Linked DNA regions of Nisaea sediminum. The protein of the gene in region 1 binds, or shares a complex with, the protein of each later gene. Links are inferred from orthologs where the notes say so. Each region holds a gene or a part of one and is shown in the gene's direction. Other genes may lie near its edges. The genes, in order: IG122_RS16175 and dnaN.

Region 1 (3,257 bases):
CGCGCTCTGGCTGGCACCACGCCTTGAGGAATTCGCGAAAGCGCATCCGGAGATCGATCTGCGCGTCTCCGCCTCGCGCCATCTGGTGTCGTTCGAGGCGGAAGGGATCGATCTCGCAGTCCGTTACGGTCCGGGAAACTGGTCCGGCCTCACGGCGGAATTCCTGGCTTCGGAGACGGTCCGGCCGGTCTGCACGCCGGATTATGCGGAGCGCATCGGCATCGAGCGGCCGTCCGATCTCTTGAAGGCGACTCTCATACACCCGGATATCGACGAGGGATGGCCCGCCTGGTTCGCGGCGGCCGGAGTCGCGGTGGACGCGGTTCCGTCGGGACCCCGCTTCAGCGACGACACGGCAGCGCTCAATGCCGTGCTCGGTCACCAGGCCGTTTTCCTCGGGCGGTCCGTGCTGACGGCCCGGGAGCTCGAAGCCGGGCGGATCATTGCTCCCTTCGACATCGAAATACCGGCCAGCTTCAGCTACTGGCTGGTCCGCCCGAAGGGGCAGGAGCCGGGCGTGGCCCGCGATTCGGTGCGCAAATGGATTCTCCGGTCATTCGGACGGCCCGAACCGGGTGTCTGAAACTGTCTGAACGGAACGAGTTTCGGAGCGCGTCTCCGCCGGTTGCACGATTGTTGGCGCCGGGAGTGGCCGGGTTGCTTCCCTGTCCCCCGTCACTCCCCTATGATCCCGAACCATGGATGATCTAACACCTCCCCAGACCCAACAGGCGCCGGGCGAGTATCGTGTGCTCGCGCGCAAGTACCGCCCGCAGACCCTGGATGATCTGAAGGGCCAGGACGCGCTGGTGCGCACGCTCCGGAACGCGCTCGCCTCCGGCCGCCTGGCGCATGCCTTCGTGCTGACCGGGGTGCGCGGAGTCGGCAAGACGACGACGGCGCGGATCATCGCCAAGGGACTCAATTGCATCGGTCCGGACGGCTCCGGCGGGCCGACTGTGACGCCGTGCGGCGTCTGCGATCCGTGCCGGGCGATCACCGAGGACCGCCATGTCGACGTGATGGAGATGGACGCCGCGTCCCGTACCGGCGTCGACGACATCCGCGAGATCATCGACGGCGTGCGCTACAAGCCGGTCTCGGCGCGCTACAAGGTCTACATCATCGACGAAGTGCACATGCTCTCGCGCAACGCCTTCAACGCGTTGCTGAAAACGCTGGAAGAGCCGCCGGAGCATGTGAAGTTCATCTTCGCGACGACCGAGATCCGCAAGGTGCCGATCACCGTGCTGTCGCGCTGCCAGCGCTTCGATCTCCGCCGCTTCGACGTTTCCGAGCTGATGGAGCTGTTCGGCACGATCTGCGGCAAGGAAGGGGTCGAGGCGGACGAGGAAGCGCTTGCGCTGATCTCCCGCGCCGCCGACGGTTCGGCCCGTGACGGTCTCTCGATCCTCGACCAGGCGATGGCACTTTCTGATGGCCGGATCGCCGCGGCGCAGGTGCAGGAGATGCTCGGCCTCGCCGACCGGGCGCTGATCTTCGACCTGTTCGAGAAGGTGATGGGCGGCAAGACCGCTGACGCGCTCGCCGACGTGCGCGCGATGTACGCGTCCGGCGCCGACCCGGTGGTGATGCTGCAGGATCTGCTAGATCTCACCCACCTGATCACCCGGCTGAAGACGGCGCGCGAATCCGCGCTCGAGGGCGCCTCGGAGCTGGAACGGACGCGGGGCGTCGCGTTCGCCGACAAGCTCTCCCTGCCGGTGCTGGCGCGGACCTGGCAGATGTTGATGAAGGGCCTCGGCGAGGTCCAGAACGCGCCTTCGACGCTTGCCGCGCTCGAGATGGTACTGATCCGGCTCGCCTACACGGCGGACCTGCCGCCGCCCGGCGAGCTGGTGAAGGCGATAAAATCGGGAAAGCCTGACGCGGCCCCGTCCCGCCAGCCGGCGGCCGCGGAAAACAGGGTGGCGGATCCCCGGCCGGAGCCGGTCGCAGAGATGCCTGCGCCCCGCGCCGAGCCTGAAGCACCTCCTCCCGCGCCTCCGCCTCCCGAGGAACCCGCCGCACCGCAGATCCCGGAGAGTTTCGAAGCCGTCGTGGCGCTGTTCGAGGAAAAGCGCGAAGCCTTGCTGCATGCCCTGCTCAGCCGTTCGGTCCGTCCGGTTTCCGCGGGCGCGGGCCATCTTGAGCTGATCCTCGATCCGGGCGCGCCCGAGAGCCTGCCGGGACAGGTCGCCGCGAAGCTGAAGGAATGGACCGGGATCCACTGGATCGTCGAGGCGAGCGATGCTGCGCCGGGCGATGAGGAGATCCACACGCTGGCCGAGCGCAAGGCCAATGCGGAGGCGGCGAAACGCAAATCGATCGCCGAGCACCCTGTGGTGGCCGCGGTGCTTGAAGCCTTCCCCGAAAGCACGATAGAAGCGATCCGTCCGCTGGTGCGCGAGACCGAAGACGCGGCGCCTGAAGCGGCGACCTACCCGGACGAGGACAGCCAGGCAAACGAGGCATGACGTGATGAAAAATCTCGGCAACATGATGAAACAGGTCCAGCAGATGCAGGACCGCATGCAGGAGATGCAGGCGCAGCTGCAGGAGCTGGAAGTCGAAGGCTCCAGCGGCGCGGGCATGGTCACGGTCCGGATGACCGGCAAGGGCGAGATGAAGGCGATCAAGATCGATCCGTCTCTCGTCGATCCGTCCGATACCGAGGTGCTGGAAGACCTGATCCTCGCGGCCGCCAACGACGCCAAGGCGAAGGCGGACGAGAAGATGCAGGAGGAGATGCAGAAGCTGACCGGCGGCCTGCCGCTGCCTCCGGGCTTCAAACTGCCGTTCTGATCTCCGCGGCGGCAGACGGCGTTCCGGCATGGATGAACTCGACCGCGTGATGCATTACCTGGCGAAGTTGCCGGGGCTGGGCCCCCGCTCCGCGCGCCGGGCGGTGCTGCATCTCCTGCGCAAGCGCGAGACGCTGATGCGCCCGCTCGCCGACGCCCTCGGCCAGGCGGCAGAAGCGGTCACCGACTGCTCCGTCTGCGGCAATCTCGATGCCTCCGACCCCTGCCATATCTGCCGCGACGAGAAGCGTGACGGCTCGGTCATCTGCGTCGTCGAGGATGTCGGCGACGTCTGGGCGCTGGAACGGGCAGGCGCCTTCTCCGGCCGCTATCACGTGCTCGGCGGCCTGCTTTCCGCGCTCGACGGGGTGGGGCCGGAGGATCTCAATATCGAGACCCTTGTGACCCGCGCGCATGCGCCGGAGGTGACGGAGATCATCCTCGCTATGGACG
Region 2 (3,201 bases), 340 kb from region 1 along the record:
TCGCCGCGGCCCGCCGGGTTGCGGAAAGCGAGGCGGTTCCGTTCAATCCGCTGTTCCTCTACGGCGGGGTCGGTCTCGGCAAGACGCATCTGATGCATGCCATCGCCTGGCATGTCCGGCAGAAGGATCCGCGCCGGCGGGTGATCTATCTCTCCGCCGAGAAGTTCATGTACCAGTTCATCCGGGCGCTGCGTTTCCGTGATACGGTCGCCTTCAAGGAACAGTTCCGCTCGGTCGACCTGCTGATGATCGACGATGTGCAGTTCATCAGCGGCAAGGATTCCACCCAGGAAGAGTTCTTCCATACTTTCAACGCGCTGGTGGACCAGAACCGCCAGGTGGTGATTTCCGCCGACAAATCGCCGACCGACCTCGAAGGCATGGAGGAGCGGCTGCGCTCCCGCCTCGGCTGGGGTCTGGTGGCCGATATCCATCCGACGAACTACGAGCTGCGCCTCGGTATCATGCAGTCGAAGGCCGAACGGCTCGGCGTCGAGATGCCGGAGAAGGTGCTGGAATTCCTCTCGCACAAGATCTCCTCGAACGTCCGCGAGCTCGAGGGGGCGCTGAACCGGATCGTCGCGCATTCGACGCTGGTCGGTCGCGATATCTCGCTGGAGATGACCCAGGAGGTCCTGGCGGATCTGCTTCGGGCCAATGACCGCCGGGTCACCGTCGAGGAAATCCAGCGTCAGGTCGCGAACCATTTCCAGATCCGGCTCTCGGAGATGCACTCGGCCCGCCGCTCGCGTGCGATCGCGCGGCCGCGCCAGGTGGCGATGTATCTCTCCAAGCAGCTCACCTCGCAGTCGCTGCCCGATATCGGGCGGAAATTTGGCGGCCGCGACCACACCACGGTGTTGCACGCGGTGAAGAAGGTCGAGGAGCTTCGGGGCCTGGACAAGCAGTTCAACGACGATGTCGACCTGCTCCGCCGGATGCTGGAATCCTGACCCCCGGAGGCCGCTTCCGGCGCCGATCCCAATAGGTCAGAAAAGCGAACTTTTTTGCCCTTGAAACTACCGCAAGCACCATGCACTTGTGCTATAGTTTCACGGACCTGCCTCATATGGTGGCCCATGGCTGCCGGCGGGTGGGTAAATTGGGGATCAACGTTCCAGCCGATAAGTAGAAGAATATGAAAATCGTTATTGATCGCGCGGCTTTGCTGAAGCCTCTCGGACACGTCCAAAGTGTGGTGGAACGGCGGAATACGATCCCGATTCTGTCCAATGTTCTGTTGAAGGCGGCGGATGGCCGGCTCTCCCTCAGCACGACCGACATGGACATGGACATCGTCGAGTCCGTGGCCTGCGAAGTGGCGGAGCCCGGCGTCGTCACGGTGCCGGCCCACACGCTCTACGATATCGTGCGCAAGCTGCCCGAGGGATCGGATGTCGAGCTGGCCGCGACAGGCGATGTCAGCCGGGTCACGATCCGCGCCGGGCGCTCGAACTTCTCCCTGCCGGCCCTGATGCCGGAGGAGTTCCCCGCCCTCAGCGGCGATGCCCTGCCGCACAGCTTCGTCATCAGCGCGGCCGATATCTGCATGCTGATCGATCGGACCCGTTTCGCGATCTCCACCGAGGAGACCCGCTACTACCTGAACGGCATCTATCTGCACGCGGCCGACGCCAATGGCGTCAAGGTGCTGCGCGCGGTCGCGACCGACGGCCACCGTCTGGCGCGGGTGCAGATGCCGCTGCCGCAGGGCGCGGAGGAGATGCCGGGCGTGATCGTGCCGCGCAAGGCTGTGAACGAGATCTACAAGCTGATCGGCGAGGTCGAGGGCGATGTCACGGTCTCCCTTTCCGACACCAAACTGCGTGTCGCCTTCGAGGATACGGTGGTCACCACCAAGCTGATCGACGGCACCTTCCCGGACTATGAGCGGGTGATCCCGAGCGGCAACGACAAGATGCTGCATGTGGACCGTCAGCGCTTCTCCGAGGCGGTGGACCGCGTGGCGACGATCTCGACCGAGAAGTCCCGCTCTGTGAAACTCGCCGTGACCAGCGGCCAGCTGACCCTTTCGGCGAGCAGCCCGGATAACGGCACCGCGCAGGAAGAGGTCGAGGTCGATTACAGTGCGAGCGATCTCGAGATCGGCTTCAACTCGAAATACCTGCTGGACATCACCGGTCAGATCGAGGGCGAGAAGGCGGTGTTCAAGCTCGCCGATCAGGCCTCGCCGACGATCATCCTCGACCAGGATGACGAGAGCGCGCTTTACGTGCTGATGCCGATGCGCGTCTGAGGACGGACCGGTCCCAGGCGGCCCGGCGGCCGAGCCAGCACGAATGGAAATGTTGAACGCATTGCGAAACACGGACATGTCCCGACCGATGCCCGGACCGGCTGAGATCAGCGCCGGACGGGTTTCGCCGTGCGTCAGCCGCCTGTCCGTGACCGGATTCCGCAATTATACCGCCGCCCGCATCGAGACCGATGCGCCGGCGGTGGTCCTGACCGGCCCGAACGGGGCCGGCAAGACCAACCTGCTCGAGGCCGTCTCCTTCCTCTCTCCCGGCCGTGGGCTGCGCCGGGCGCAGATTTCCGAGGTCGGACGCGCGCAGCCGGATGGCAGCCATGCCAACTGGGCGGTCGCCGCCGAGGTGGAGGGGCTCGAGGGCACGGTCTCAATCGGTACCGGACGGGATCCCGGCCCGGAGGGTGACGGCCGCTCCGGCGGCGAGAAGCGGCTTGTGCGGATCGACGGCGCTCCGGCGAAAAGCCAGTCCGCCCTCGCAGACCATCTTTCCGTCTCCTGGCTGACGCCGCAGATGGACCGGCTCTTCATCGAGGGCGCCTCCAACCGGCGCCGCTTCCTCGACCGGCTGGTCTATACCTTCGATCCGGACCATGCCGGCCGGGTGAACGCCTATACCCATGCGCTGCGCGAGCGGGCGCGGCTCTTGAAGAACGGGACCCGCGACCGGGCCTGGTTTGCGGCGCTCGAGGAATCCATCGCCGAGAAGGCGGTCGCCATCGCCGCGGCGCGCACCGGTCTGGTGGCGCGCCTCAACGCGGAGACGGAAGCCGGCTCCGGCCCGTTCCCGGGCGCCGAGCTTTCCCTCGAAGGAGAGGTCGAGGCCGATATCGCCACCCGGCCTGCGCTGGCGGTGGAGGACGATCTGAAGGCGCAGCTCGAAGCCACGCGGCGTCTCAACGGCAGCGAGCCGGCCCCGGTGCCGGGCCCGC

Evidence for each region.
Region 2: the proteins of IG122_RS16175 (region 1) and dnaN are in contact, whole or in part, in a cryo-EM structure (PDB 8GIZ), measured with the Escherichia coli proteins. The link is inferred for Nisaea sediminum from one-to-one orthologs.

Annotation. Positions count from the first base shown.
Region 1 is NZ_JACZCQ010000006.1:869,963-873,219, forward strand. Bases 146-3,087 are described here. They hold IG122_RS16175 (DNA polymerase III subunit gamma/tau), read left to right. Parts: upstream 146-698; coding sequence 699-2,477; downstream 2,478-3,087. Other genes in these bases: IG122_RS16170 (LysR substrate-binding domain-containing protein), read left to right, coding at 146-583; IG122_RS16180 (YbaB/EbfC family nucleoid-associated protein), read left to right, coding at 2,482-2,805; recR (recombination mediator RecR), read left to right, coding at 2,834-3,087. Also shown: more of IG122_RS16170, read left to right, coding at 1-145; more of recR, read left to right, coding at 3,088-3,257. UniProt on the Escherichia coli protein: Part of the beta sliding clamp loading complex, which hydrolyzes ATP to load the beta clamp onto primed DNA to form the DNA replication pre-initiation complex.
Region 2 is NZ_JACZCQ010000006.1:527,678-530,878, reverse strand. What follows is about bases 312-3,197. They hold dnaN (DNA polymerase III subunit beta), read left to right. Parts: upstream 312-1,138; coding sequence 1,139-2,257; downstream 2,258-3,197. Other genes in these bases: recF (DNA replication/repair protein RecF), read left to right, coding at 2,346-3,197; dnaA (chromosomal replication initiator protein DnaA), read left to right, coding at 312-953. Also shown: more of dnaA, read left to right, coding at 1-311; more of recF, read left to right, coding at 3,198-3,201. UniProt on the Escherichia coli protein: Confers DNA tethering and processivity to DNA polymerases and other proteins. Acts as a clamp, forming a ring around DNA (a reaction catalyzed by the clamp-loading complex) which diffuses in an ATP-independent manner freely and bidirectionally along dsDNA.